DNA from 3 places in the Sporosarcina sp. Y1009 genome. Region 3 is predicted to be linked to each of the others. Evidence: riboswitches for the same ligand, from Rfam matches in the RefSeq annotation. Region 3 holds a riboswitch; each other region holds the start of a gene.
The links. Region 3 has a riboswitch for S-adenosylmethionine ahead of ssuE (NADPH-dependent FMN reductase). Riboswitches for the same ligand answer to the same signal wherever they lie in the genome.
Positions count from the first base shown of each region.

Region 1: linked by a shared signal. The riboswitch ahead of AC25Y1_RS01655 (hypothetical protein) and the one ahead of ssuE (NADPH-dependent FMN reductase) in region 3 are both predicted to bind S-adenosylmethionine.
Region 2: linked by a shared signal. The riboswitch ahead of AC25Y1_RS17245 (hypothetical protein) and the one ahead of ssuE (NADPH-dependent FMN reductase) in region 3 are both predicted to bind S-adenosylmethionine.

Region 1 covers NZ_JBYHFO010000001.1:310,733-321,368, reverse strand. Annotated here, with positions in the region: gene AC25Y1_RS01665 (vWA domain-containing protein) at 1-1,119, shown strand, start outside; gene AC25Y1_RS01660 (DUF2726 domain-containing protein) at 1,437-2,258, shown strand; SAM riboswitch class I at 2,378-2,477, shown strand; gene AC25Y1_RS01655 (hypothetical protein) at 2,553-2,849, shown strand; gene AC25Y1_RS01650 (hypothetical protein) at 2,975-3,223, opposite strand; gene AC25Y1_RS01645 (hypothetical protein) at 3,666-4,037, shown strand; gene AC25Y1_RS01640 (hypothetical protein) at 4,114-4,290, shown strand; gene AC25Y1_RS01635 (serine hydrolase domain-containing protein) at 4,337-5,284, shown strand; gene AC25Y1_RS01630 (RNA-guided endonuclease InsQ/TnpB family protein) at 5,402-6,589, shown strand; gene AC25Y1_RS01625 (pyridoxamine 5'-phosphate oxidase family protein) at 6,787-7,095, shown strand; gene AC25Y1_RS01620 (DUF4153 domain-containing protein) at 7,349-9,133, shown strand; partial or broken gene AC25Y1_RS01615 (pyrimidine dimer DNA glycosylase/endonuclease V) at 9,323-9,484, shown strand; gene AC25Y1_RS01610 (hypothetical protein) at 9,541-9,732, opposite strand; gene AC25Y1_RS01605 (class I SAM-dependent methyltransferase) at 9,745-10,362, shown strand; gene AC25Y1_RS01600 (hypothetical protein) at 10,446-10,636, opposite strand, start outside.
Region 2 covers NZ_JBYHFO010000020.1:19,973-30,608, reverse strand. Annotated here, with positions in the region: gene AC25Y1_RS17295 (SRPBCC family protein) at 161-460, shown strand; gene AC25Y1_RS17290 (VOC family protein) at 804-1,220, opposite strand; gene AC25Y1_RS17285 (MerR family transcriptional regulator) at 1,407-2,117, shown strand; partial or broken gene AC25Y1_RS17280 (DUF6710 family protein) at 2,345-2,836, opposite strand; gene AC25Y1_RS17275 (hypothetical protein) at 2,872-3,090, opposite strand; gene AC25Y1_RS17270 (polysaccharide deacetylase family protein) at 3,213-4,070, opposite strand; gene AC25Y1_RS17265 (methionine ABC transporter permease) at 4,227-4,880, opposite strand; gene AC25Y1_RS17260 (methionine ABC transporter ATP-binding protein) at 4,870-5,871, opposite strand; gene AC25Y1_RS17255 (MetQ/NlpA family ABC transporter substrate-binding protein) at 5,883-6,698, opposite strand; gene AC25Y1_RS17250 (LLM class flavin-dependent oxidoreductase) at 6,727-8,103, opposite strand; gene AC25Y1_RS17245 (hypothetical protein) at 8,138-8,404, opposite strand; SAM riboswitch class I at 8,533-8,644, opposite strand; gene AC25Y1_RS17240 (DHA2 family efflux MFS transporter permease subunit) at 9,180-10,601, shown strand.
Region 3 covers NZ_JBYHFO010000001.1:204,559-215,194, reverse strand. Annotated here, with positions in the region: gene AC25Y1_RS01085 (HAD family hydrolase) at 1-291, opposite strand, end outside; gene AC25Y1_RS01080 (spore coat protein) at 424-1,065, opposite strand; gene AC25Y1_RS01075 (MBL fold metallo-hydrolase) at 1,188-1,973, shown strand; gene AC25Y1_RS01070 (glycoside hydrolase family 18 protein) at 2,425-3,714, shown strand; gene ilvD (dihydroxy-acid dehydratase) at 3,842-5,530, shown strand; gene AC25Y1_RS01060 (HAD family hydrolase) at 5,592-6,374, shown strand; gene gdhA (NADP-specific glutamate dehydrogenase) at 6,863-8,245, shown strand; SAM riboswitch class I at 8,486-8,590, shown strand; gene ssuE (NADPH-dependent FMN reductase) at 8,693-9,256, shown strand; gene AC25Y1_RS01045 (hypothetical protein) at 9,535-9,684, shown strand; gene AC25Y1_RS01040 (hypothetical protein) at 9,751-10,323, shown strand; gene AC25Y1_RS01035 (hypothetical protein) at 10,594-10,636, shown strand, end outside.

The sequences.
Region 1 (10,636 bases), 110 kb from region 3:
GGAACCGTGAAGATTGGGGAGAAATTAAACGAGTGGTTAGCAGAACAAACGCTGTTGAATGCAGAGTTGCAAGATGAAATTCAAGAAATTCAGACCATGCAAAGGCAATTACAAAAAAACGACATAGCTGAAAATAAGCATGCGAAACTTCAAACAGATATAAAAGAAGCGATGGCAGAGTTGAGCGAAAAACTTCAAAAGACGATGCAAAATATCAGCGGCAAATTTTCACTCACGATTGAACAAGCGATGCAGGAGACAAAACATGTGAAAGACAGCCTGAAATCCTTACTTGGTGGCACCAGTGCTGGTAGTGGTGACGCGGAACTGAAAAAAATTCCTTTGCGGGACCAAATTTCATTAGCAGAAAAAATTGCATCTACGAATCAAATGCAAGAAATTGCTGATTGGGCTGGCCGATTTAAACAAATTACCCGGAAAAAACAGAAATTCAAGCATAGCGAATCAATGGAAAGAAGTGGGGTTACGTTTGGCAATAACATTGAAAGACTGTTGCCGATGGAGCTAGTCTTGTACACACATCCAATCACGAGGATAGACTTCCTACGCCGTTTCGCGGAAGAGCAGACAATGCAATATGAGCAAGTAGGAAAAGAGATTCTGGGAAAAGGTCCAATCGTACTTTGTTTGGATCAGTCTGGAAGCATGTACAAATTAGATACACAGTCGAAAGGTTTTACATTAGCGTTGATGTCGATTGCAAGAAGGCAGAGAAGAGATTTTTGCTTAATCGTATTCTCTGCTCGCACACAAATTTTTAATTATGAAAAAGGGAAAACAAAAACTTCTGATATCATCAATTTGGCTCAAACGTTTTTAGGCGGCGGTACGGATTTTACGCTACCGCTTCTTGATGCAGTGAAAGTAATCAACGAAAGTCGTTTTAAACAAGCAGATGTCGTTTTCGTTACCGATGGTGAAAACGAAGTGGATGCATCATTTCTAGAAGGATTCAATCAGAAGAAAAGTGAAAAAGATTTTAAAGTACTCTCCTTAGTCATAGGAAATGAGACTAACACGGTCGCGCCGTTTTCAGATAAGGTAGTACAGGTCACAGACTTTAACGAGGCTGGAAGTTTTACAGCGTTTGATATATAAGATTAATGGGCACTGTCTTCGGGTGGTGCTTATTTTTTTAATCGTAGCAACAGATTTGATAAGAGGTTATCGTGAAGATCTAACTTTAAAAATAATAACTTAAGAAAATTCTATACATTATCTTCTATGTATTTTAATTCAATTTCAATTATAAATGTTATGCTAGTTGTAATAGTTAGAACGGTTTCAATAAGAAATGTCTTCAATAAAAAGGTTCTTTTCTTGAAGAAAGGAGTTTAAAGTGGATTTCAAGTACCTTTCACTAACAGAAGCATGCTGAAAGTGCCAGTTACCTGTTTAATTGACTGGCACTTTTAATGAGAGGAGTGTCTAAGATACAATTTCAGGGGAAAATTATTTTTATAGTAAAAGATCAATTTGGTTGCATCCACTTTTATAAAAAGAAATCACAAGCGCCAGCAAGTCTAGAACAATTCCAAGCCTATATCGAGTCTCTTCAAAAGGAGTTAGGTGAAAAGTTAATAAAATCGTATATTGTTGATACTGAAAATGGCAAGGGAAAGTACATTTGGGGATCCAATGTTTGGAGAACGGATTTAAATGAAAAAGTTTCTCCTCATCATCAAAAATACATAACATATTTAGAAGAGCATCGAAAAGAGATTACATTTATTGGGCCATATAAAGCGATGCGAACAAAGGGTTTGCATTTATGTTGTTATGGTCATGAATGGCGTACTCAGCCTATTAAGGTGAAAAGAGGCGAAACATGCCCTAAGTGTGAACATAAAATTAAAGAATCTAACGGAGTAAAATTCATCACAAAGCTACTAGTGAAAAATAAAATTGAATTCATTAAAGAAGTACATTTAACAACTTTCGGTCATGAGCAAGACCTGCGTTTAGATTTTTTGGTTTGTCAAAATAACCAACCATTATTTGCAATAGAATATAATGGTATCCAACATTACAAGCCAATAAGGAATGCTTATTTTGGAGGCTATAAGGGATATCGAAAGCGTAAACAACGTGATAGAATTAAACGTAATTATTGTTGGAAAATAGGTTTACCTATTATAGACATACCTTACACTGAAACAGAAGAGCAAATTGAAGAAACGGTTTTCCGTTTTTTGAATTTGTTTGAACTGGCCCAACCTTCGAATTCAAGTAAGTAAAGGAAGGTATCTGTTACACCTAACATAAATGATGACCGTTGCTGAACAATCGTCCGAAATTCAAAGTGACTGATAACTCAAGTTATGGTATACTATCACTAACTAAATAATAAACTCTTAACTTATTGAGAGAGATGGAGGGAATTGGCCCGACGAAGTCTCAGCAACCTGCCCGCTGGTAAGGTGCTACATCCAACAGGGAAACCTGAATGATGAGGAGAAATTTTTGTATGTAAACTCTTCTCTCGTCTGGGAAGAATTTTTTGTTTAGAAAAAATTTCAGGAGGGATTACGATGACAAATTTACAACAGCTATATGCGGAACGCGAACGATTGAAAAGACAAAAAGCAACTGGTGTTGCGAGTGCCATGAAAAGACATCAAGAAATCTCAAAACTTCAGCAGGAAATCGAATACTACGAACTTGGTGAAACAATCTCGAGAGCAGAAATTCAAGAAGAGTTGGCGGAAATTGAATTGCTGCAGGTGGAGATTGACCGTTTGACTGGCGTGGTTGCTGAGAGAAAGCGTGTTTTATCGGCTCATGTATTTGGAAGTCGTGAAAGTATAAGTAATTACGATTGCATATAAGTATAGGCTCATCTTTTTTGTTTGCTACAGGATTTACCAAATATGAAATTTTTAAAAAGCCTACTTCTTGCCTATTTTCGGCGAGGAATTAGGCTTTTGATATTCTGTAATAGGAAAGACATCACTTATAATGCTTTTATTTTTTCTTTTCTACTTGAAAGTCGAATACCCAACAAAACCCCGAGCAACATTCCAATTGTAGCACCGATTATAGCCCCTAAGTATCCGACAGCTTCATAACCACGCCCACCCATAAATTCAAAATCTGCAAAATGGTTACCACCTATATTCATACCAACGAATAATCCAATAACTAGCCCGATGACGGAGAGGATGACGCCCATGCCTAATCCATACAGCGTTTTACGTTTCATTTTAATCACCTCCTTAAATCTGCAGTCGCAACATATATGCTATAGAGTGATTGACAAAACTATATATTCCAAACAGTCAATCTAGTGTAGTAATTATAACATTTATAGTTACTATATGTTAGTCTTCTAAATTATTCTGTAGGTAAAGAGAGAGATTATTGATTTACTTAGTCGCGTAAGATTATATAAACGGTTTTCCGATTTTATTTAGTTCGCTTTCAACATTAATCGATAATTAAAGTATAAAGCCATACGTATATTTTATCGTAAGTGTTATACTAGTTGTAATAGTTTGAATGGTCTTTAAAGAGAACTGTATTCAACAAATGGCCCAATCAATTACTAAAATATTGTTCAACCTCGCTATGCGCAATGCTGGTGAAAAGAATTGTACCTTTAACTGAGAAGGGAGATAATTTAAATCAAAAAGTTTACCTGGATAGTGTTGATTTTATTTTTGTCTGCCATATTTTCAGGGTGTTCAGCATCTGAAGTGATTCGGGTGGGCACTCCTTATAATGAGAATGGAACTGAAGGAATAAAATTTGATAAGGAGATTAAGGACTCGAAATCAATTGAAGCTTTGAGAGAAATCATTAGGAATGTTAGGGAGATTGAAGAACCAAAAGACATAGATAGTGAACCAGAGACCTTTTTTTTGCTTGATCGTCAAAAGGAAGGCGTTGCTGAAATGTGGTTTTATGTTTTTTATCAGGGCGACGGCAGTTTAATTTTATATAATGACAATTCAAATAGTTACTTTGCTCTTTCTAAAGAGCAAACTAGTGAACTGAGAAGCATAATAGAACAATAGTAAATCGTTAATCAGCGATTGTGTGATTGTTACCAAGATGATGGTTGAGTAATGATGTAATAGGAGGAGGAGAAATATGACTAAATCTCAAAAGACTTCTGTTTTAATTGCAATTGTAGTACTTGTTTTCTTCTTTGTATTATCTTTAATTACGCGTCAGTGGGGATTCTTTTTATGGAGTTTATTGCCTGTTTTCATTGTTGCGATGACTACATTTACGGCTAAGACTGGCAAGAAAGATACCGGGAGATGAAAAAAGTATATTGAACTTGAATTGATAGAAAGGAGTCTGCAACACAGTGAGACATCACAATCAAAAGCTTTTTAAGACGTTCATTTGTTTTCTACTCATTTGGATCTTAATTGGCTATAATCCAGCGTTAACTACTGCTACTGAACAGGCAGTTTTAGAAGGAAAGTTAGAAGATTACTTGGTAGAACATGAGGAAGATGTTGCTGGATTAGCAACGATTGTGATTGACCAGGATGAAGTCATTTATAAGATGAAAGGTTATGCAAATATAGAAGAACAGGTTCTTGTTAATGAAGATACTGTTTTTGAATGGGCATCAGTCTCTAAAGTGTTGATATGGATCAGTGTTTTACAACTAGTAGAGGCAGGCAAGCTTGATTTAGAAACGGATATCGATTCTTACTTGCCAGATGATTTCCGCTCCAAAACAGAATTTGGAGATCCCATCACGCTGCTTCACTTAATGCATCATAATGCGGGATTTGATGATAGTGTGACTGACGTAATGGTTCCTGGTCCAACCGAACAGAAGTCATTAAGAGAAGTACTCGAAGCAGCAGATATAAAACAAGTATTTCCGCCTGGTAAGGTTCTTGCTTATTCAAATTATAGCAGTGGTCTCGCTGCCTACATTGTCGAGGAAGTAAGTGGTCTAGACTACCGGGAATATGTACGGGAAAATATTTTTGAACCCCTTCAGATGACGAAAACAGCAATTGACCATGATCTAGCCGATAACGAATGGGTGAAAGAACAAAGGGGAGAGGTGCAGGGGTATTCGACTGCGCTGCAATTAATTGACACTAATTTTTACTCAATGCCCATGTATCCAGTTGGGAGTGTTATGGGAACAGCTCCAGATTTGCAAAAGTTACTGCAAGCGATGTTAGCTGAAGATGGGGCTCCTTTATTTAAAGATGAAAAAACGATCGATTTAACAGATTTGGGCAGAAGTCCTCCACTTCTAAACGTTAAGGTGTGGAAACACCAGTGAAAGTGGGGGATGAATGCCTGCTCTAGAAGAATTAAAACTTGGTAGGGGAACATTCGTTTCAATTATGGTATAATAGGTTGTAAGAATATTCGATTATACGAGATTGGAGGCGAAGAAATGATTCGATGTATGAAAATATCATTTCGGGCAAACCAGCAAACAATTGATCAATTGTTCGAATGCAACCGTATATCAGGTGAAGTTTGGAATCATTGTTTAGCACTTTCGAAAGAAACCCATCTGAAAACAGGGAAATGGATTACGAAAAGTGAATTACAGAAAGGGACAAAGGGGATTTTCCCGATTCATTCCCAATCTGTACAGGCAGTTTGCCATAAATATCTGTTTGCACGGAATGCGGCAAGAGAAGCTAGAAAAGGGGGACATAACAATAAGTATCCGTATAAACAGAAAAAACATTTTAACACCAAATGGGCAAACAATGGATTCAAAGTACTTGAGAACGGTAAAATCCAATTATCCATGGGCGATTTTGAAGGAAAGAGACAATCCCCTTTATTTGTTCAAGTGAAAAAATTGCCACAAGGGGAAATCAAAGAAATTGAATTGATTTTTGATCGGAAACTAATGCTGTCCATTGCTTATGAAGATAGTAAACAGGTAAAAGAACACAACTTTGAAAATCGTTCAGCCATTGATGTTGGTGAAGTTCACACCATTGCGGCAGTCGCAGAAAACGGTGAAAACATCATCATTACAGGTCGCAAAGTGCGTTCTATTCATCGGCTTCGCAATAAAAAACTGGCAGAACTTCAACGAAAAATGAGCAAGTGCGCCAAAGGTTCTAAGCAGTGGAAAAGATACAACCGAGCGAAGCAATTTGTGCTTTCAAAGAGTGACAAACAACTTCAAGATGCGATTCATAAAACAACAAAACAGTTTGTCGACTGGTGTATTGAAAACGAAGTGAAAGAAGTTGCGTTTGGCGATGTGGACGGTGTTCAGCGAAATACTTCCAGTCGTAAAAAGAAAAAGGTTCGCCGTAGAACAACAAATCAAAAGCTATCAAACTGGTCTTTTGGAAAGGTTTATACTTTTCTAAAGTATAAGCTAGAAGCAGAAGGTATCAAGATAGAAAAACACGACGAAAGTTTTACAACGCAACAATGTCCTTGTTGTGCTAAAAGACGGAAAACGTCTTCAAGAATATACAAATGTGCGTGCGGTTACAAGAATCATCGTGATATTCACGGTGCATCAAATTTCTTCGCGAAAACATTTTACGGCGAAATCAGGGAACTTGATTTCAGCCTCACACCCACAAAGTATCTACGGATTGCCTAATGGCAGGAAGTAGTAGATGGTCAGTTCCGACCCTGCTTATCTAAAAATAAGCTGTTGCCTACTGTAGTCTTCAAAAATGATTTCTGCGACTTGTCGCAAAAGGTTGGTGTCACCCACTAACTTTGTTGGAACACTTTTGCTGATGTAGTAGGAAACCCCCACTTCAAAAACGGTACGTTTTAAGTGGCGGGAGGTTCATTGATGAATTCACACTTTATACAGTGTCATCGAAACAAACGGAGAAGGTGGATGAACTAGAAGCGAATCCGCATACGCATATTTTAATCGGCTATGAGGGCGAAGGTTTCGGGGATGACTTTCTTGAAATACAAGGAACTGTCACCATTTCATCCGATGAAACAATGAAAGAGAAAGTGTGGAATAAGATGCTGAAACCATGGTTCAGCGGTCCAGAAGATCCAAATCTCGTCATTTTGAAGGTGACACCTGATACAATCCGTTTAATGAATAAAAAAGGTGAAGAACCAAAAGTCATTGAATTTTGAGTAGCGGGTACCGGCAATACGCTGGTACCTTCTTTTTTTCTCTAGAAAACTATTTAATTTAAAAATTCAAATAAATAAAGTATAATAGATATGTAATCAATAAAAGGTCGCTATTATGATGTATTACTTGAGAAAGCAAGCAACCCCAGTTAAGAACAACTTTGTCTCTTGAATGGAATATACTAGAATTAGTTAATGCAATCTCAACGTTAAAGTTTTAACTATCGTTAAAAAATTGAAAGAGGTGATGACAATGAGGGTAAATAAACGATTTCAAAATAAATTTGAAGGAATTATAAAAGCCACCAACCGTTATCCGTTAACGATGCTATTACTTTTGGTTGCAGCCATTACTAGTGCGATTATAATCCAGCAGGAAGCGGATCAATATGTACGGTATTTAGTAACCTTCTTAATAGGTGCTCTATTAAGTATCGTTGCACAGCAGGTTTACGAACGCTTCTTTACGAAGGAGAGCGAACGCCTACTGCTAATGGTCGGTGCTTTAATTTCAGCTGGCGCATACTTTTTCGCAATTTACCCAGATGATACTTTCAATCTGGAAACGGGTATCAAAACAGGAGTCGCGGTGTTTGCACTTCTCATGGCATTCATATGGATTCCCTCTATTAATAGTAAAATAACCTTTAACGAAAGTTTTATGGCAACATTTAAAGCGATGTTTATCACTGTCCTTTTTACAGGGATTATTGCTGGCGGCATTAGTTTAATCATTATTGCAGTCGAAAGTCTATTGTTTTCTGTAGCTAGTCATACGATTCCGCATACATTAAATATCGTCTTCATTTTATTTTCACCAATCTATTTTCTATCCTTCACACCGCTTTATTTTGGAAAAAAGGATACAGATTTAATAACTGAGCAAGTGACGCTGCGAGAGGAGAAATTGCAAAGAGCTATCAGTTGTCCTAACTATTTAAGTGTTTTAATTTCTTATATTATTATTCCGTTAACTGGCTTGTATACGATCATTCTTCTAGCTTATATTCTCATGAATATCGGCGGAGATTTCTGGACGAAGAACTTATTAGAACCACTGTTGGTGTCGTATTCAATTACAGTTATTGTCGTTTATATTCTTGCCAGTCATCTAGATAATAAATTCGCACACATCTTTAGAAAAGTATTTCCGAAAGTATTGATACCGATTGTTTTATTTCAAACGATAGCCTCTATTGTTAAAATTAGTGAAATGGGCATTACTTACGGAAGGTATTATGTCATTCTCTTTGGTGTCTTTGCGATTATCGCGGGGATTGTCTTCAGTTTTATGCCGGTTAGAAAGAATGGGCTAATCGTTGCTGTCTTACTCATTTTTTCAGTCATCTCGATTATGCCACCAGTTGATGCCTTTACGGTGAGTCGTGCAAATCAAATCAGTTTGCTGAAAGAAACGCTGATAGAAAACAATATGCTTGTAAATGATATGATTTTGCCGAATTCAACGATTTCTGATGAAGATCAGACAGTAATTACTCAGACAACTGGTTATTTAGAGCGTATGGGTTATACGGATGAAATCGACTGGTTGCCAACTAATCTCTATAGGAATAATAAATTCCGGGAAGTTTTTGGGTTTACAGAAGTTTACAATCAAGTAACCGATGATGTAAATCAAAGTCAATCGGCATACTTAAACTGGGTTCAGAATCCAGTAGTTAATATTGCAGATTATCAACATATGGTTAATTTTAATATTCATAGTCACAATGATTCCGAGGAAGAGATAAATATTGAACAAGATGGTGCTATTTACAAAGTAGTAAAGAGCTATAATGAAGCTGGTGTTATTTCAATTCGTATCATGAATGATCATGATGAAGAATTGATTCAACTAGACACTGAAGTAATATTCACTGAAATTCTTGATCAGTACAATGGAAAGGAAATGTCGGTAGAGGAGGCCACGATTATTCAGGAAAACGATAAAGTTAAAATGAGTATTGTAGCCAAATCTGTTGATCGATACGATGATGAATATAATGCTGATTTCTACCTGTTCATCAATATTAAATAAAGTAGATGCCTCGTAGGAAATGGTGTAATACCGTTTCCTACGAGGCTTTTGGTTTTAAGAATCTAGTGTCAGGTATCTGGGGTAACGCCTAAAAAACTATCTAATTTCAAAGTTCAAACAAATGAGGTATGCTAGATAAGTGTCCAATAAAAGGTCACTTTTCATTAAAAGAGTAAAGTGGTGAAGAGAATGCGATTATGGCATGAAGACATGTTATCTGAGTTGCCGCGTCAGCAATTGCTTGGGCAGCACCGTGAATGCTGTGCGTTACGTGGATTTGGTTGGAACAAAAAACATGCGACTGTGAATTATGTATTCAATTATTCGCCGTATAAGCTTTTTCAATATCACATGACATATTCTCCAACTTTCTTGTTCATATCTAGCTCATTTCGTGCAAAATCTGACTAACCAATTGTTAGATGAATGCCTTTTCCAGCAAGATTTTCGAGACATTCTTTCATATAACCTTTATCATGTTCTGGATAAATCGGGTTGCTTGATTCCTCAAGTGAAATTTCCTCATAAGGCGGGCATTGTTTACCACGGTACTTCGGGTTTTCCCATAATGGATCATTGTTATAGCCCCGTCTTTGCATTTCCCTCATCACTTGGGCTGTGGCACAGGGAGACTAACAACCGAGTTTGCTAAAGCAGGCTATTATGTAACTGCGATTGACCCGCATGAAGAAGCGATCGAATATGCGAAAAATAAAGAGTATCCAGGTGAAGTAACTTGGGTCGTTGGGGATAGCTCAAATTTACAAATAGATATGTTTGACGCAGTGATTATGACGGCGAATGTTGCGCAAGTTTTTCTAACTGATGAAAGTTGGCAACAAGTGATTTCAGATGCCTATCGGGCACTAAAACCAGGTGGTCACTTTATCTTTGATACACGTAACCCATTGGCAAAGGTGTGGGAGCAATGGGAAAAAGATAAGACACCTGATCATGCAACGAATCCAATCAGTGGTGAGCCGCTTGAAATTTGGACTGCATACGAGGGTTTTGTAGAAGATGTTTTTACGTTTTATGAGACTGTGAAAAATGTTCGAACTGGTGAAGTCATTATTCATGAGAAAATGCAACTAAAATTCCGAGCACAGGAAGAAATCCATGATGCATTACAACAGGTGGGTTTCTCGGAAATTCAAGTTTATGGTGATTGGGCGTTTGAACAAGCAACCTCAGAAACCAATTCTTTTATTTTCCACGCTGTAAAGTAAGGTTACGGGTTCCAGCACATGAGAAGGAGATAAAGATAACCGGTTAGCATTCTTCATAAGCACTCGTTTGTTTAAGAAGAATGCTACTTAATACGCCCCTTACCTCGCATCTGATAGTCTAGTTGATTACTAATTTGCTCTAATTTATAGGCAAAATCAAATTCATCATCTTCTCTAAAAGACTTAGCCGATACCATATATTCTTTACCTTCTTCAATTAGGTTATAAACCATTGATTCTTCGATAAATATTTTATAACGAGTCTCTCTATGAT
Region 2 (10,636 bases), on a different contig from region 3:
CTTTTAATATTGCCCGGGAGAACGTTATTAAGGCATTTACTCAAGCTGAACATTTGCAAAGTTGGTGGGGACCAAAAGGATGGGAATTTAATATTTCTACGCTCGAGTTCAGCCAAGGTGGTATCTTCCACTATAGTCAGAAATCCCCTGCGGCGATATCATGTGGGTCAAATTCATTTACGATGAAATTAGCATTCCGGAAAAGATTGTGTATACTCAATTCTTTTCGGATGATGAAGGCAATGTCGCCCGCGCACCTTTTAATACTACCTGGCCACTGAAAGTACAGAATACATTTACGTTCCTAGAACACGATGGTAAAACAACCCTTACAATGATTCAAACTCCTGTATCAGCAACCAAAGAGGAGCTTAATACCTTTGTAGAATCACAGGCTTTGATTCAAAAAGGATTCTCTGGCACCTTCATTCAATTAGAAGATTATTTGTCTAATAACTGATATAAAATAAATCACCGACTATCTTTAAACTTACAATCAAACAAATTTTGACTCTTCTTTAGACAGGGTTGAAGCATTAGCACATTTATCTCAGACCATAAAGCCAGTAAGTGAGGTTCATGAATGGTTTAGTACTCCAACATCTCCTGTTTTTTACACGGATCACGAGAATTTTTTTGGCACCTTGCATACAGTTTCTTACGTGCCTAAAATTTATAAGATAATAGTAACCGCTCCTGGAGGCAAAACACAGGCTATTTCAATGTAGAACTTAAGCTAACGCGGTCGCCAAATAAAAATGGAACTGACTAAGTCAGTTCCATACCAAATGAATATACCGATTTTATTTTTTAGATTTAAGCCACCATAAATTGCCAAATGGATCTACAAAACCTGCCATGTACCCACTGTTTTCATCACCCATAACTTCCATGATGGAGGTGGCTCCTGTACTCAAGGCTGTTTCATATGTTTCAGTAATATTCTCAACGTAAATAAACATTTGTATTGGTACTAAGCCGTCATTCTGTAAATCACCACAGACTCCTGGACTCCAGCTTCCATCATGGGAGGTATCAGCAAAATAAATAATGCTTCCTCCTATTTTCATTTCCGCATGAACTACACCTTCCGTACCCTCGAACTTATCGATGGTTAATACCTCAGAATTAAAAACTTTCTCAGTAAATTCAATAAAATGTGGTGCATTTAGCACCATGAAATAAGGTACGATAGTTTGGTTAACTTCTGGATTATTCATTAATCTCTCTCCTCATTATTAAATTTAGTTAGGGAACTTTAAAAATTCACCTTACACATTAATCATACAAGATTAGTGCAAATGATAAGGTTGTGTTATTGTATATACTCGTATTAAAGGATTATTATAAGAAAACCCGTCATTTACTTTAATTAGCTTTTGTAGGGTTATAGAAGGAGATTAGTGATGAAAGGCATTGACATTGCAAGAAAGTTGAATATTAGTACGAGTGCATTAAGGCATTATGAATCTTGGGGACTTATTCCTAAAGTTGAGCGAGAGACAAATGGATACCGCATCTATACAAAGGAGCACGAGGCATATTTTCGGTGTATACGTGCATTGAATGCTGGCTTCGGGATGGATTTGGTCCGAAAGGTTATGCCACTCATCATAAATGAGAAAGAACTTGATGCCTTATGGCAAATTAACAAGGCACAGGTTGATCTTCATACTGAAAAGGAAACCATACAAAAAACAGTGGATATACTTGATTTAAACGAGTTAACTGCCTTTCCAGATTACCAACATAAAAATTGGTTTACGATTGGAGAGGTAGCTAAAGAAGCGAATGTGTCTGCTTCTGCGATTCGACATTGGGAAAAGGAAGGGTTGATAAAGCCCGAACGTAACAAAGAGAGTGGATTCCGTATATTTAGCCCATCTGATATTAGAAAGGTGCTTATCATCCGAACTGTTCAAAGGGTGGTTTACTCGTTAGATATTGTTCGTGAGGTATTGACTGGTTTTGATAAGAACAACGTAACGCAGGCTAAGGAAATGGCTTTTAAGTCACTTCAATACATTGATAATGTATTAGTGGAGCAAGTAAAAGGTATTGCCTATTTGCACAATCTTTTGGAAGTTGTGGCGAAAAAAGAAAGTCAGGAGATATGATTCATTACGAAATTGAAAGTATATTTTAATAGATTAGAAGATATCTTCGATATAGAGGCACCTGGAGGATTTACTGTCGAAGTTGCTTTTTGATACACAAGCTGAAGAGGCGGCGACTTTTTATACTGGACACTTTTGTTCAATGCTCATTAGATGAGGAAAACTTTCGGTAACAAATTTTGTTGTTATTCCTATTAAGATCTGTTTAAGTGTTCTTGGTCTCGCATCTAATAACTTATTGAATTCTCAGCCATTATACGACCTATTTCAAATATAGCCGCAAACTCAGCATTAAGGACGGGTGAGATAATACTGCCATCTTCTTTACGATAATAATTAACACCAACACAATACACATAATCATACACATCACTAATGTCATAAACATACCTAGGAATAATTTCCCCTTTGCCTTGAATTATCCCAGCTGTTATAGAGTGATTTCCTCCATAGACCCACGCGATCCCAATTGGTAACCATAATTCTACATGGTGATTCGTGTCGTCTTGACACCACTGCCCCCATCTTCTACCTTGCCCAATCAGTACTATACTCTTAATTAATCTCGATTTTTTGCAAGGCCAAGGCAATACTAAATCCCGATTTAATGAGATTACTTTTCTAGTTTTTAGCTTTCTCATAACATCTTGAAAATTACTACCCGCCTTAGTAATCAAGGCTAGTGGATGAATAAGTACTCCTTCGGGAAACAATTTAGGTAAGGGTGATTCATCTCTTTGATATAAAAGATTAGCTAAATAATGAGATTGAAGTTGCCTTCATCAATTAAGGGATGTTCAGTCTCTTCGTTTAAACCGTCGTAACTATTGTTGAATTTCCTTGATTCATCCAAGACAGCTATTGAAAATCTCATAATACTATCGAAGTTGTTTTTAATTTCTATATTGGTGGGGGATATATTTTCTGATTGCTGCTTGATGGTTTTAGAAAGATTTTTATTAAATTGGATCAAATTAGCGCCTCCTTCATATGTACAATAAACATATGAAGGAGGTTGACTGTGAATTCCGAAATCACTTTGTTAAAAAGGTTTGGTTCGAGATGACTGGTTGTTCCGTGATCCCAATGCTTTTTTCATTTTGCCACGGGTATTCCAATTAATTCTGGAACCGTGACAAACTTCGTTCCGTCTTCCTTCAGTTTTAGTATGACTGTATCTAAAGCCTGAACTGTTCCAGATAAATCTGCTGTCCAATCGGTGCCATCATGCATTAATATAATGGATCCGAAACCAACATTACTGAGTATATTGTCTGAAATAATGTCAGCGCTAAGTTGTTTCCAGTCAAGAGAATCCACATCCCAACCGATTACCGTATTATCATTTTGAGCCAATACTTGTACAATCTCATCATTTAAAGCGCCATATGGGGAGCGGAAGAGACGTGGTTTAAAACCAATTATCTCCTCGATCACCTGTTCCGTTTCTGTCAATTCCCATCGTAACCTTTCTAAACTCTCTTTCGGTAAATTGGGGTGCCAATATGTATGGTTTCCAATCGCATGCCCCTCATCATGAATCCGTTTCGTTAACTCTCTATTTGCTTCTGCTCTCGCGCCAAATAGAAAAAAAGTTGCTTTCACATCATGTTTAGCTAAAACGTCAAGCACTTGAGGCGTAAACCGGATATCAGGTCCGTCATCAAATGTCAGCGCTACTTGATTAATCGTTGGATCCCCACGTAGATAGACGATATTAGGATATTTCTTTTGCAATATATCGTTTGAAACAGGACGGGGTTCACGAACGTCTCTTTCTGAACCACCTTCAAATTGAGGTTGATCATCTAAGTATCCATCACGCATCTGTTTGTTTTCTTGTTCGGAGGAGGGGAGAAGTGAGTTCCTATCCGTCTGATGAGTATTCTGACAAGCGACAAGGAAAATGCAAAGGAGCAAAATACTTAATAATTTATCTATGCCTTTATTCAAATTATAACCTCCATACATTTAGATTAATGTTTAGGATATGTCATTATTTTTAATTTATCCTGCTTCAACAAGAACCTTTTTCTTAGGAAGTTTTAAAAAATAAAAATCCTTACATAAGCTGCATGGACAGCGTATGTAAGGATTTATGAATTTGAATTACCTTTTATCAGCCACATGTGCAGCCCGATCGCCAATAAATTGAATGAACTGAACAAGGAAGATTAAGGAAACGACAGTGATGACCATGACTTCGTTTTGATAACGGTAATAGCCAAAACGGATAGCGAAGTCCCCGATACCGCCTCCGCCGATCATTCCTGCCATTGCGGAATAGCTTAACAAACTAATGATTGTGACTGTTAAACCCGAGATGAGTCCTGATTTAGATTCTGGCAATAACACTTTTCGAATAATTAGCCACGGGGAAGCGCCGACTGATTCAGCTGCTTCAATGACGCCTTTGTCAATTTCGCGTAAAGAGTTTTCCACTAATCGTGCATAAAATGGAATGCCCGCTACCGTTAGCGAAAAGCTTGCTGCGGTAGGTCCCATTGAATCCCCAAGAATGAATGTCGTTAAAGGAAGTAATACGACGAGTAAGATGACAAATGGGATGGAACGAATAATATTAATAATTGTACCGGATATATTTTGTAGGATTTTATTTTGCCAAAACATTCCTTCGCTCGTCGTAAACAGTCCAATTCCAAGTGGGACCCCGATTAATACTGAAAGCGTGACGGATATTGTTAACATCCATGCAGTTTCCAAAAAGGCGACGCCGAATTCATTTAGTAAGCTAGGAGACATGAGCCAGCACCTCCAGACGGTTCGTTCGATTTGTAATATACTCGATTGCGCGTTCAATTTCATATTGTTCGCCTTTAATTTCAACGATGAGAATACCTAGCGGACGATCTTGGATATAGCTGATCTGACCATGCAGTATATTTACGATGACTTTGAAACGATTGATTGTCTCTGAAATGATACTGTCTTCTGCAGAGTCACCGCGGAAGGTGATTTGAGCAATGGATCCGGTTCTTGCTTCTAGTAAACGTTCTGGCAATGTTAAGGAATGAACGGTTTGAACAAATTGCTTTGCCAATGGAGTTTGTGGATCAGCAAACAATTCATACGCTTCATTCACCTCAATAACTTTACCATTCTCCATCACTGCAACGCGGTGGCAAATTTCTTGAACAACTGCCATTTCATGTGTAATGAGGACGATGGTAATCCCTAATCTTTCGTTTATTTCTTTCAACAACTTCAGAATAGACGCCGTCGTATTAGGATCTAGTGCAGACGTAGCTTCATCGCAAAGTAGGACGGTTGGGTCGTTCGCAAGTGCACGTGCAATCCCTACGCGTTGTTTTTGACCTCCCGATAGTTGAGCCGGATAATAATCGGCACGATCGGCAAGCCCAACCATTTCGAGTAACTCTGGAACACGTTGCTGAATTTCTTCTTTCGTTTTCCCGGCCGCCAACATTGAAAAGGCAATGTTTTCATATACTTTCGCAGAGCTAATTAAATGAAAATGTTGAAAAATCATGCCGATTTTCAATCGTTCTTTTCGCACTTCTTTTTTGGACAAAGCCATCAAATCTTTTTTATTAACGAGGACTTTTCCCTTTGTCGGTTTTTCAAGTAAATTTAGACATCTAAGTAATGTACTTTTTCCCGCGCCGCTATAACCGATAATGCCGAAAATTTCACCTTTCGGAATGGTAAGACTGACATTATCAACGGCCGTGACGTTTTTATACGTTTTCGTAACATTCACAAGTTCAATCATGGGGTTATCTCCTATTCTTTCTGATAATCGGGTTTTGTAAATTCCGCATTATTTTCGTTCGTATATTGTAAAAACGCTTCAGAATGATAGGCTTTTTTAATTGCCGCTGCGAACGGTTCGTCTAAATTGTCCTTGTGATAGGCAACGTTATTCATAAATTCAGGCGGCGTATCCTCTATAAGAACGGCATCCTGCAAGTTTAAGCCCGAGGAAATTGCAAAATTACCGTTAATGAATGCAAAATCGGTATCGCCTAACGATCTTGGAAGTTGTGCACCGTCAATTGCTTTAATTTCTAAATTGTATTTGTTTTCAACGATGTCTTTTTCAGAAGCTCTAGATTGATCAATTTCACCTGTAAGTGTAATCCATCCCAAACGTTCCAGCATTTGAAGGGCTCTCGCCGTGCTAACTGGGTCGTTAGACAATGTTAACCTCATTCCTTCTTTTACGTCAGAAACATCTGTATGCTTTTCTGAATACAGTCCAATTGGTGCGGTGGGTACCGCATGACCGACTGCTAGATCTGCCTTATGATCTTTATTAAAAGCCTCTAAATAGACGGATGTTTGAAATACATTTGCGTCAATACTGCCTTCTTGTAATGCACGGTTTGGTTGGATGTAATCATTGAATTCAACCAGTTTTACTTTGTAACCGTCTTTTTCCAGTAATGGAATGATGCTTTCTTTCAGTTGATCTGCATAAGGCCCTGACGTCGCCCCGATTTTCAACTCTTTTTTGTCTCCACTTGCTTCTCCAGAACTGCATGCAGACAGGAGAAGTAGCGTAAACAATGCTAGAAAAGGAATTATGACTTTTTTCATTTTAATGACCACCTTTATAGTTAATGATTTAGACATTGACGAGTGAAAATGTTTTTCCAGGATGATTTTCAGGCAATCGATCGGTTCCAAATAAATTTCCACGCATTGTCGTACTTTGCACATCATCCTTTTGGCGAATTAATCCGCGCGCTTGTAGAACGGGTGTGACCAATTCTGCAAAATCTTTAAAGGATCCTGGTTTAATTGCGTACGTTATATTAAATCCGTCGACATCCGCATCTTTAACCCATCTTTCCATTTCATCTGCAATTTTTTCAGGTGTGCCGACAACAACTGGACCGATACCGCCGATTCCCACAAATTCAGCAATTTCTCGAATGGTCCATTTTTTGTCCGGATCCACTTTTGTGAAAATGTCAACGCGTGAACGCATTGAATCGTTTTCAACAAACTGTAGATCTTCATCTAAATCGTATTCAGATAAGTCGATTCCCGTCCAGCCACTGAACAAGCTCATCGCACCTTCAAGGCTAATATGTTTTTTGTAATCTTCATATTTTGCTTCTGCTTCTTCTTGCGTTCGCCCGACAATCGGAGTGAAGAGGCTATACACTTTGATATCTTCGCCTTTTCTACCAAACTGCTCCGCCTGACCGCGTATTTTATCGACAAACTTACGCGCGATATCAGTTGTAGGCATGGAGACATAGACCCCTTCTGCGTGTTCTGCCGCAAATGCACTTCCTTTTGGTGATAAACCAGCTTGAAAAATGACCGGCGTTCGTTGTGGAGAAGGTTCGCATAAGTGAGCGCCAGGAACGGTGAAGTACTTACCCTTATGTTGAATGTCGTGAACTTTTTCTGGGTCAACATACATTTTTCTTTCTATGTCACGAACAACGGCATCTTCTTCCCAGCTTTGTTCCCATAATTTATAACAAACGTCTAAATATTCTTCTGCAATTGAATAGCGTTCATCATGTGCAATTTGTTCGGTCATTCCAATGTTTATTGCTGCACTTTTCAAATAAGACGTTACAACATTCCAGCCAACACGGCCTTTTGTTAAATGATCTAATGTCGACATGCGACGTGAAAATGTATAAGGATGCTCATGCGTGACAGACGCGGTAATGCCAAATGACAAATTTTTAGTAACTGCTGCCATTGCCGGAACAATGAGCATCGGATCATTGATAGGGGATTGCACCGCTTGCCTAAGACCCGCGTCTCTTTTTCCTTCATAGACATCATACGGACCGAGTACATCTGCTAAAAAGACAGAGTCAAACTGCGCTTCTTCTAATAACTGTGCAAACTCGATCCAATAATTAATGTCCGTGTAGCGATGTGCTTCATTGTCAGGATGGGACCAAAGTCCGGGAGATTGGTTACTAGGGCAGTTCATATCAAATGCGTTTAATAAAATTCTTTTTTTTGTCATTGTAAGTTCCTCCTAATTTTTTGTTGCGTTAACACTAAACAACTACTTCTTGCAGGTTCACATAACTTTCCAACGTATTCGTTAATCCTTCTGGGAAGCGTTGCTTTGTCAAGTGTTCTTCTACATTTGCTGTTATGTAGTGCAAAAACTTCAAAATATGTACTCTTCTGTCTAAAACATCCTTGAATCCATTCTCGTAAAACCATGCGTCGATCGTATTGTAAACACCACGGTTAATGTAGAAAGTTTTTTCGATTTCCCTGACGAATGATAAATCAGGCAAATGAACATCAATAATCATAAAAAACACCTCCTATACACAACACAGCATATTTGTTCCAACCATCCTTCCTTGAAAAAATAAAAACCCTCTACTCATGATGAGTAGAGGGTGAAATACAAAATTAAAAGTTAACTGTAATTTCAGCCGTCTCATCTGAAGAATACGAATGTATTCTACTGAACTTAGCACCATACAATAAAAGATTTGCTGGTTGCTGAGGTTTCAAAGGGTCAGTCCCTCCACCTCTCTTGATAAGCAGCGATACTATTTAGTTTTGAATGTCGATCGAATACCTAGATATTAGCGATCAAACGTTAGATTAGATACTATCTATATTTCTAGAAAGAGTCAAGGGGTTTTGATGAAATAGTCTGATATAAGCGAAAAGTCATGGTAGTCTACTGGATTCTGATTTTAGTGAAAAAACGTCTCTACTATGTAACGGTAGAAAGAAAAGTGGAAATCTTTATGGTTTTTCGACTAATTATTCAAGTTGAAATCATGGGTGAAATGCACTATAAAATAGGACGCATGTTGTTCTATAAGTGGGAGATTCGGTTCTCTAATAGATTCGTTTATTTACAAGGCATTATAGTATTAAAATGTATTGTATTTCTGTATAGTAAATAGGTTAATATATTAAATGAGCTATTATCTTTTGAAGATATTTCTATGCTTGTACAGACAGAATACAAGTCACAATCTCGAATGGGGTAATTACCAAACAGTCGATGTTGAGAAACAGCAAAGAATAAAACAAGATTGATTTAGTTTTTAATTGGAGGAATTATTTATGTCAACAACAGAAAAAAGTCAAGTTATCAAGTCGACCCCCATTTTGCTGTCTTTTTTAATTGCAGGGTTTATTGGGTTATTTAGTGAAACAGCTTTAAACATGGCACTCGGTGGTTTAGTGAAGGAATTCGATGTACCCCATTCCACCGTTCAATGGCTAACTACAGGTTTTCTATTGACCTTAGCGATATTAATTCCTATTTCTGCTCTTTTAATTCAATGGTTTAGTACACGACAATTGTTTATTGCTTCACTCATATTTTCTATTATTGGAACGATTGTTGCAGGATCAGCGCCAATTTTCGATGTCTTGATTGTAGGGCGTGTAATTCAAGCGATTGGGACGGGCTTACTGATACCGCTTATGTTTAATACGATTTTGCTGATTTATCCAATCCATAAAAGAGGAACGATTATGGGCCTAATGGGGTTGGTGATGATGGTTGCACCAGCTATTGGGCCAGCCCTTTCAGGTATAATCATTGAAAATTTAAGTTGGAATTGGATTTTCTGGGTCACGCTACCGTTTCTTGCGCTTGCACTACTCGCTGGTATTATTTATATGCAAAATGTTTCTACGCTTACTAAACCTAAAATCGATATTCTGTCGATTATTTTATCGAGTATTGGTTTTGGTGGCATTGTTTATGGTTTTAGTGCCGCTGGAGAAGAAGGCTGGGGAAGTACCATCGTTGTAGCAACCATTGTAATTGGTCTTATAGCGCTTATTGTCTTCTCCATAAGACAACTTACAATGAAGACGCCAATGCTTGATCTCCGTGCGTTTAAATATCCGATGTTTACTTTGGGGCTCTTGAGCGTCTTTGTTACTTTCATGGTCATTTTGTCTACCATGATTCTCTTACCTTTATACTTGCAGACGGGCATGGGGTTAGCTCCGGTTATAGCGGGACTTGTCCTTTTACCAGGGGGTATCATAAATGGCATTATGTCTCCAATAACAGGTCGACTTTTTGATAAATACGGACCAAGGGGACTCGTTACACCTGGATTTATTATAATGGTCATTATGCTGTGGAGCTTGTCGAACGTAACGACAACAACATCCATATTCATGATCGTCTTCTTGCATTCACTTCTTTTTATAGGTGTTTCGTTGGTGATGATGCCAGCTCAAACAAATGGACTGAACCAACTTCCGAGAGACCTATATCCAGATGGAACAGCTTTGATGAACACATTACAACAAGTATCAGGTGCAATCGGTACAGCCGTTGCCATTACAATTATGTCAGCTGCACAAACGAGTTATTTAAATAAAGTAACAGATCCAACTAGTTTATCGGCAGTGAGTGAATCTTTAACTGCAGGCGTTCAAACTGCATTTATTTTCGGATTGATACTTGCAGTCATTGGTCTGATTATGTCATTCTTTATTAAATCATCACGCAATCTATAAAATCTAAAGAATTGACTATTGTCTCTATTAATCAT
Region 3 (10,636 bases):
ATTTAAATCAGCTTGCATTTTTACGGAAATTTCACGGAAATAGGTATCCATCTCATCGACTGACAAATCTTTAAGTGCATCCAAATATATTTGCATTGATCGTTCTCGCATTTTATGGTTCGGATAAACTTTCATTTTATTGCCAATATAAGGCAGTAAAATCGTACGGTAAAATCGCTTGTATCTCGTATGATATACCGGATGTTCCTTCAAATGATCCATCAGAATTTGATAGGTTTCTTTTGCATACAAAGTTCCATCAAAGTCAAATATTGCAACCCGCATCATCATCACCATTTCCTTCTATATAAAATTATCTATAGAGAAAATGATACAGGGTTGGATGCGCTTCTGCAACGTAAGTAAGATAAAAAACAATTCGAGTACTTGAACATTGGAAAATTCAAGTACTCGGTGATTAGTTTATTGTAGATTTTGCTGGTTGGGCATAGCAGGTTGTCCACTGGTTGCAAAGGCATTAAGTAAATTCTGCATATCCTGTTGTGCAAGTTGTGGCACTTGATAATAATGGTGTTTGTTTTGATATAGTGAAAGCTCATAGGCCATTTCAATGCAGTTTGGAACAGAATCAGCCAGAACACGGCGTACGACTGGATTACATGTTTCAAGAGCAGCCATCGTTTTACCAGAAGCGCTTGTTTTACAAGCATCAAGCAAGAAACCAGAAATCATTTCATCAGATATTTCAGCAGCCGATTGAATCGGTTTTTTGGGTTGTGTCGCTTTCATTCCATATACAAAATCATTCCCTTGGGTCATCTTGTAAGATCCAGTCGGATGTGAAGGGTCTTGCCCTGTTTTAAAACATTCGACGGTTATATTATATTCATCCAATGCAAAACGGTATTGCCGGTCTAAGATATTGAGTAATTCAGGGTCTTTTACTTGTGGTCGTAGTAACATCATTTGATTTAGAGCCGCAATTGAACCTGAGAGAACCTCATGAAGATCTAGCACTTCATGACCTCCATGATTCATTTGTGGTGTGACTGCGCCAGTGTGCATGTTTTGATGAGTTTCGCTACCAGAGTGATTTTGATTCAACTAAAATTCCTCCTATTTCGTGAAAGTTTTTTGCATCGCTTTTAGTATGGATGTAGAATTAAAAGATATTCATAAATTATATTGAAAAAATATATACCTGAAACAGAAGGAGTGGATTTGAGTTGAATATAATTTCTTATGAAGATATGACACAAGTAGAATTTATCAATAAATTCGCAGGTCGACAATTGCTCGTTTCAGTGTATTATATCGATGGATTATTAATCGATACAGGAAATTCAAAAATACAAGAGAAATTAATCCCATTATTGAATAAATGGCCGATAACCGATGTAATTTTAACGCATCATCACGAAGATCATACGGGAACAGCAAAATGGATTTTCGAGCATAAGAAAATTCCAATTTACATACATAAATCGGGGATAGATAATTGCAAGCATCGAATGAAACTGCCTTTTTATAGGAAAGTTTTTTGGGGAGAGCGCGCACCGTTTGAAGCGCTTCCGTTAGAAAATAAATTTAGCACGCCAAATTATACATGGGATGTGATTCATACGCCTGGTCATGCACATGATCATGTCGCTTTGTATAATCGTGAAAAAAAGTGGTTGTTTGGCGGAGATTTATACGTTCAATCGAGACCGAAAAGCTTATTTGCATTCGAATCCATTCCGGAGATTATCAACTCTTTGCGATTGATGTTAACTTATGATTTTGACACCTATATTTGTTCGCATGCAGGGATTATTCAAAATGGCAGAGAAGTGATTGCAAGAAAACTAGCCTATTTATCGGAAATCCAAACGAAAGTTATATCGCTACATGAAAAAGGGAAAACCAACCGAGAAATTCGCCAAGAATTGTTTCCGAAAAGTCATCCAATGAATTATTTTTCACTCTTTGAAAATTCGCCAATTCATATTGTAAATTCAATTTTACGGTAACTAAATAGGGATACGTTAAAAAAGTAAGACGCCAATGTCCTTTATCGGACTTCGGCGTTTTTTTGTCGTGTGCCGTGGATCGTTTGTCAGCTTTGTCAATCTTTGTTCATGTAATTTAAAATGGAATCGACTTGGCCCCAATTTGGGTTCAAAATTAGGACTGGTAGAAAGGTAAAGACAAATAACAACAGCAAGTTTGCACAGAAAAATAAGCGGAAGACTTTTTTTAACTTCAAACGTTTCCCTTCCCTCATCTATATTTTTCATAATCTTAGGCAATCGCCTTGTCATTAGTAGTGTATGCGAATCATCTCAATTCGCTATATGAAATATAAAACTAGTTTTAATAGTATCAAGTATTCGAGTGGCTTATTAATAGTATGCATATTGAGCTTGTCACATCAATAAACTTTTAAGAAGTGTGTACTTTTGAGAGAGAGGTAGATGATGAATGCGAATTCACGTTGTTCAACCTGGTGAAAGTCTATATGAGATTGGCAGGACATACGGCACAACCGTAGCAGAAATTGCGACAGCCAACGAAATACCTGATCCATCTAGACTAGTCATAGGCCAAGCTTTAGTTATTCCGATATCAGGTAGTTTTCATATTGTGCAACCTGGTGAATCACTTTTTACTATTGCCAATCGATATGGGACGACAGTTGCCGCCCTAGCGAATGCGAACGGAATCGCAACGAATGCGATATTGCAAATTGGTCAAAGGCTTGAAGTTCCACAAAAAACAAAACCAGAAATTGAGACGATGCTTTATGTAGAACCACGCACGCCGGTTGCAGAATCGATGATTGAAGAAGTACGTGATAAAACGAGTGGAACGTATTTAACATATCTCGCAATGTTCAGCTATCAAGTGTTGCGTAATGGTTCGTTACAAGCACCATCGACGGATAATATTCCCCAAATTGCAACTTCTAATGGCGTTGCAAATGCGATGGTTATTAGCAACTTGGAAAACTATCGATTTGAACCTACACTCGCAAACGCGATTCTCACGGATCTAGAAGCGCAAAATCAGTTAATCGGAAATGCGATTCAAATCGCAAATGATGTCGGATATAAGGACATTCACTTTGATTTTGAGCTACTGTTTCCAGCTGACAGGCAACTTTATAATAATTTTCTTAGTCGCGCTAGTGAACGACTTCATATGGCTGGATTGACAGTCTCCTCAGCAGTTGCACCCATGACAGCCAATGTATTGACTGGCATATACGGCGGACATGATTATGCATCTCATGGTGCGTTATTAGACTTTGTTGCTCTGATGACATACGAATGGGGTTACACGTACAGCGAGCCGCAAGCAGTCAGTCCAATTACTCCTGTGAGACGCGTAGTGGAGTATGCCACAAGTGTTATGCCGAGTAACAAAATCATGCTAGGGCAAAATTTATATGGCTATGATTGGGCTGCACCATTTTCACCACAAGGGGGCGCACCAGCAAAAGCTTTGAGCCCACAACAAGCCATCGCGTTAGCATTACAAGAGAATGTATCGATTCAATATGATTACCAGGCACAAGCACCATATTTTAACTACTACGATGCAGAAGGCGTATTGCATGAAGTGTGGTTTGAAGATGCCAGAAGTATCCAAGCGAAGTTCGACTTGATTAAAGAATTTAATCTTCGTGGCATCATGTATTGGAAACTGGGGCTCGCATTTCCGCAAAATTGGCTTTTGTTAAAAGATAATTTTACAATTCGAAAAAGATAATAGATACAACAAAGTAATCCCTTACATTCAAGTTGTAAGGGATTATTATTTTCTTTAAATTAGTAAGAAAACATTGAACTATATAAAAGATGTCGTATAATAAAACAATGAAAGAGGTGGACTTGCAATGAAAAAAGATATGAGAATTCATAGTAAAGTGTTCAGTGAAGGTACAATGAGAGCGCCAAACCGTGCAATGTTGCGCGCAGTTGGTGTGACAGACGAAGATTTTGAGAAACCAATGGTAGGAATTGCGAGTACCTGGAGTGAAGTAACACCATGTAATATACATATTGATGAATTAGCCATAGCCGCAAAAAAAGGCGCGAAAGAAGCGGGCGCTGTTCCGATGATTTTTAACACAATTACAATTTCAGATGGAATTTCTATGGGGACGAAAGGAATGAGCTATTCACTACCGAGTCGTGATTTAATAGCAGATTCCATTGAGACAGTAATTGGCGGGGAAAACTTAGATGGTTTAGTTGCTATCGGTGGCTGTGATAAAAACCTACCAGGTTGTATGATTGCGATTGCCAATTCTGATGTTCCTTCCGTATTTGTCTACGGCGGTACAATCGCACCAGGAAAGTTGCGCGGGGAAAGTATTGACCTTGTGTCTGTTTTCGAAGGCGTTGGACAGTTAAATAATGGACAAATAGATGAGCAAGAGTTAAACAAAATTGAATGTCATGCTTGTCCAGGAGCAGGTGCATGTGGTGGAATGTACACAGCAAATACAATGTCATCTGCGATTGAAGCGATGGGAATGAGTTTACCAGGAAGTTCTTCAAACCCAGCAGTTTCAGAAGAAAAATTAGCGGATTGTGAAGAAGCTGGTCATGCACTCTACAATTTAATGGAAAAAGGAATTTATCCAAAAGACATTATGACAAAAGAAGCGTTTGAAAATGCGATTACAGTTGTCATGGTGCTGGGTGGATCTACAAATGCTGTCCTTCATTTACTTGCAATTGCACATGCGATAGAGGTAGATTTAACGATGGATGATTTCGATCGTATCCAGAAGAAAACACCTCATCTAGCGGATTTAAGACCGAGTGGTAAATACGTAATGGAAGACTTGCACCGAATTGGTGGAGTTCAAGCAGTTATGAAAATGCTTTTAGAAGCTGGTTATCTACACGGAGATTGTTTAACAGTTACAGGTAAAACAGTCGCTGAAAACCTTCAGGAAGCACCAGATTTAGCCGAAGGACAAAAAATCATTATGCCTTTTGACAAAGCGTTAAGTGAAGAAGGGCCACTAGTGATTCTAAAGGGTAATTTATCACCACGCGGGGCAGTTGCGAAAATGTCTGGTGTTTCCGTCAGAACGCATACAGGGCCAGCACGTGTATTTGATACGGAAGAAGCGGCAACAAACGCAGTTATGGAAAATGAAATTAATGAAGGCGACGTCTTAGTCATTCGTCATGTTGGTCCCAAAGGTGGACCAGGTATGCCAGAGATGTTATCGATTTCTGGAATTCTTGTTGGTAAAGGGTTAGGCGAGAAAGTTGCGCTCATAACTGATGGAAGATTTTCTGGTGGTACACATGGATTAGTCGTCGGACATATCTCACCAGAAGCGCAAGTTGGAGGACCAATCGCTTTCATCAGAAATCATGACGAAATCACGATTGATGCTGAAACACAAGAAATTAAAGTAAATGTTTCAGAAGAAGAGTTTGCAGAACGCAAAAAAGATTGGGTAGCACCACCATTATACACGCGAGGCGTTTTAGGGAAATATGCACATAACGTAACTTGTGCATCAAAAGGTGCAGTAACAGATTATTATAACCGAAAATAATTTTTATGAACGCTCCTAGTCTAACTAGGGGCGATTATTTACGAGTAGACAGGGGATTACAATGATTAAAGCAATATTTTTTGATTTAGATGATACATTATTATGGGATAAGAAGAGCGTAGCGACTGCATTTCAAAAAACTTGTGAAGCAGCAAGTAAAAGTTACGATGTAGATCCTGAAGATCTTGAGAAAGCCGTTCGTGATGAAGCGAGAGAACTATACGCAACATATGAAACATTTGAATTTACAAAAATGATAGGTATCAATCCTTTTGAAGGTCTGTGGGGCACGTTTGATGATGAGGCTGACAGCTTCCAGAAGATGAAAGACATTGTCCCAACCTATCGACGCGATGCGTGGACAAGAGGTCTTCGTCGTCTAGGAATAGAAGATGCAGCTTTAGGTGAAAAACTCGCAGAATTATTTATTGAAGAGCGCAAGAAAAGTCCTTTTGTCTATGAGGAAACGTTTCAAGTACTCGATCAATTGAAAGAATCGTATCAGCTAGTGCTCATCACTAATGGATCACCAAGTTTACAACATACAAAACTTGAGATTACACCAGAAATTGCGCCTTATTTCGAACATATTATCATTTCAGGTGGATTTGGCGTAGGGAAGCCAGATCGAACCATATTTGACCATGCATTAGAACTTAGCGGTGTTCAAGCAAATGAAGCACTGATGGTTGGAGATAATTTAATGACTGATATTTTGGGTTCGTCTTACGTGGGAATTCCATCTGTTTGGATTAATCGAGACAACCAAGCCCAACATAAAGAAATAAAACCGACATATGAAATTACAAACTTAGAAGAACTTTTCTCGATTCTTTCAAAATAGGAAAAGAGTAACTTGAGATTGAAAAAGGTTAAGGATTGTTAATATCCTTGACCTTTTTTCGCTCTATTAGAACAGCTTCTTTTAGTTTATACACTTAATGGACAGTCTTTGAATTATCGAGCCTTTATCCAACTTTATTTATCGCAATATTAAGATTGTTGACCTTTGTTTCATAAATTAAAGTCTTATTCTATAAAAATACACAAAATTGATTTATCTTTTCAATTATTCATATTGAAAGTATCCCTATTTACTTGTATTATAAAGAAATATACTAAATTCGTGTAATTTAACATTATTCAGCAAAAGCCCGTCATCTCAGTAATTATAGAGATATATGAGAATGATTTGTTTTAGTCGGTGCTTATAATTATGCTGAATTATATTAAAGCCTACGAAAGAATTATTAAACTTGATGATTGAAAATGTGTATGTAACATGTATAAGGTTTATCGACTAACTTGAATTTAGGAAGGACTGATGCTATTTTGGCAAACATAAGTGAAGCATATGAAAACCCAAAAAAACTTGCAAATGATTATGTCCATGAAGTTTATTCTTTGATCAAACAAAGAAATCCAGGGGAAGTAGAATTTTTACAAGCAACTCGGGAGATATTTGATTCATTACGTCCAGTCTTTTCAAAAAATCCCCAATATATTCGTGATGGTATCTTAGAGAGAATTACTGAGCCAGACCGGATTATTACATTTCGTGTAGCTTGGGAAGATGATCAAGGAAAAGTACATGTCAATCGTGGATATCGTGTGCAGTTTAATAGTGATCTCGGACCATATAAAGGTGGGATTCGATTCCATCCTTCTGTAAATACGAGTATTATGAAGTTTCTAGCTTTCGAACAAATTTTCAAAAACTCCCTGACAGGTCAACCAATTGGTGCTGGTAAAGGAGGATCTGATTTCGATCCTAAAAACAAGTCTGAACGTGAAATCATGCGGTTTGTTCAAAGTTTCATGACGGAGCTAAGTAAATATATCGGACCAGATTTGGATGTGCCAGCGGGTGATATAGGTGTTGGCCGAAGAGAAGTAGAATATATGTCTGGGCAGTATAATCGATTGCACGGGGGCCATAAGGCGGGCGTCTTTACTGGAAAAGATCCAAATTATGGTGGGAGCTTGGGAAGAAAAGAAGCAACAGGCTATGGAACGATTTACTTTGCTGAAGAGATGTTAAAAGTGAATGATATGAGTTTCAACGGAAGCCGAGTGATCGTATCTGGCTCTGGGAACGTTTCTATTTATGCAATGGAAAAAGCCATTGAACTCGGTGCGAAGGTAGTGGCATGTAGTGATTCTAGCGGCTATATCTACGACGAAAATGGAATCAATGTCGAAACAGTTAAAGTGCTGAAAGAAGAAGGAAATAAACGAATTAAAGAATATAAAAAGTTCCACTCGAGTGCTAAATATTTTGATGATTGTACAGGGATTTGGTCCATTAATTGTGACATCGCACTTCCTTGTGCAACACAAAATGAAATCGATGAAGTGGCCGCATATAAGCTCGTCAATAATAATGTAAAAGCTATCGCTGAAGGTGCGAATATGCCTTGTACAAAAGAGGCGGTTGACTTATTCATCGAAAATAATGTCTTATTTGCACCAGCAAAAGCGGCCAATGCTGGCGGCGTAGCTGTATCAGCAATGGAGATGTCCCAAAATAGCATGCGTCTTAACTGGACATTTGAAGAAGTTGACGAAAAACTTAAAGAAGTAATGAACAACATATTCCAAAGTTGTTTGAAGGCGTCTGAAGAATATGGTCAACCTGGTAATTTAATTGTCGGTGCCAACATTGCTGGTTTTCTTAAAGTAGCAGATGCAATGATTGCCCATGGCATTAGATAAGAAAATAATGTATTTAAAAAACACTAGACCTCACACTGAAAAATCGTGAGGTGATCTAGTGTTTTTTTATGTGAGTTCTGTTTTGCAGATGGGTCGAAAAGAGTGGGGAAAGAGGACACCCTCTTTCGGTTTTTTATATGGCTGGATTAAATATTAAAACATTTAATCCCGACAAGTTTAATAGGTATGAGCCCTTGACGGGACATTCCTATTGTATTATGATTGTTCTTACAACTTAATATCTTATCAAGAGAAGCTAAGGGACTGGCCCGTTGAAGCTTCAGCAACCTCTGCCTCGCAGAAAGGTGCTAATTCCAGCAAGAGTAACTTCTTGGCAGATAAGAGTAAAAGAATATTTATTATTCAACCCTCTTTTCTATCGAGAAGGGGGTTTTTTATATCCAATTTATTAAATATCCCAAAAAATAAGAGAAAGAAGGTTAAATGATGAGTAGAATTGTTATTATTTCAGGAAGTCCATTGACACCGTCACGTACAGATCTCGTTCTTCGTTATGTAGAATCCATATTACAAAAGAAAGGTTTTACGGTAGATTATATTGCTATTCCTGATCTACCACCGGAAGATTTGGTTTATGTACGCTTCAATAGCCCATCTATCCGAAGTGTGATTGAACAAGTTGAAAATGCGGACGGAATCATTATCGGTTCCCCAGTATATAAGGCTTCTTATACGGGCGTACTTAAAGCGTTACTTGATTTGTTACCAGAGAATGCATTTAGGGGAAAAACAGTATTGCCTTTCATGGTTGGCGGTAGCATCGCACATTTGCTGGCAATTGAGTTTTCATTGAAGCCTATTATACATAATTTAAAAGGCGTTTCTACACAAGGCGTTTATTTCGAAGATTCCTTGATTGATAAAGAAAATAGTGTCAATCCAATTAAAGAAACTGATAGCGAATTCCGATTACAGACACAGTTGCAAGAGTTACTTGATACGATTGTAGAGGCACAGCGCACAACCGAATTAGTCGGAAATCTAAGGTGATAAAAAATATGGAGTAAAATCGACGAGTACTTGAATGATTCATTTTTCAAGTGCTTGTTTTATTTTCTTATTTATAAGCATTTAACCAAAAGATAGGATAGCCCCTAGTCTCCAAATATGTTAGCATTAATAATAATGTTATAATTCAATCTATTTAAGACGTTATTATGTGATTAATTAGTCTAGGCAATATGACTCTGCTAAGATTTAGAATCATATTGTTAAATGAGGCGATCCTATAAATTAAATGGGTCAATTTGTTGAAAAGGTGGAGTTACATGGGAAGAATTGTAATTGCAGTTATTTTAACGATTTTTGGTGGTATTCTTGGAAGTTTTTTGGAGCCAGCAGTGTTTGCAAACAGTATTCCGGTTGCAATCATGGGAGGATTTATTTTAGCGGAGATCCAACGTAAAGATGATAAGTAATGAGTATCTCATATGATTCTCATATAAGTATTTACGGAAATGTACGGGCAAGATGGAGGTGTTTTTTTGAAAAGAGTTTTTCATTTATTAATTGCTTTGTTTTTAATTATTTCATTATTGGGGTGCAGTTCCAGTGTTCAAGGAAGTATAAAAGATTTTCATGACGATGATATTGCGGCAATTGTGAAAGACAAAGAGATTACAATTGGTGACTTGCGGTTTTTGTATGCAGATGATCAGGTGTTGGAAAACATTGAAGGAACTGCAAAGCTCGAATTAATGATACAAGAAGCTAAGGCGTTGAATGTAGATATTTCTGATGAAATTAGTTTGCAAGCGGAAACAATGTTAGCGCTCCCTCTTAAAGATATAAAAGATCCGTACGGAAAATCAATGCATGCGTTTATCGAATCACAAGCTCAAAAGTTGGGGATAGATCCTGAAAAATATTATATGAAGTATGTAGAAATCAAGAGTGAACAAAATGCGTATTTAAATGCATACACGCACGAAATATTTGGTGAACCCGACGATTATAACGAAGAGGAATTAGAGACATACAATGAAAATACTAATGACTTTTTGAATGAATTAGTTAAAGAATATAAAGAGGAGATTGAAATACTAATCAAGAAGTAAGGAACAGTTAAATGATTGAAAAACTCAATTAGAATAGAGGGATATTGTGAAAAAGAATATTGCAAAAGTAATGAGTTTCATAGTAATCTTTACTTTACTATTTGGATTATTACGGTTATTGATCAATGTAGGGGTAATTCCCTGGAATCTATTGACAGATATTCTAACTCTTTTTATAATTATTCCCATTTTAATTATAATATCCACTCTTTTGTCAGGAAAATTTATAAATTTATTAATGGTGGAGGATTAAGTAGAATTATCAAATCCATGCCCGGGATCGCAGAGGAGAAAATCTTAGCATCGATACAAG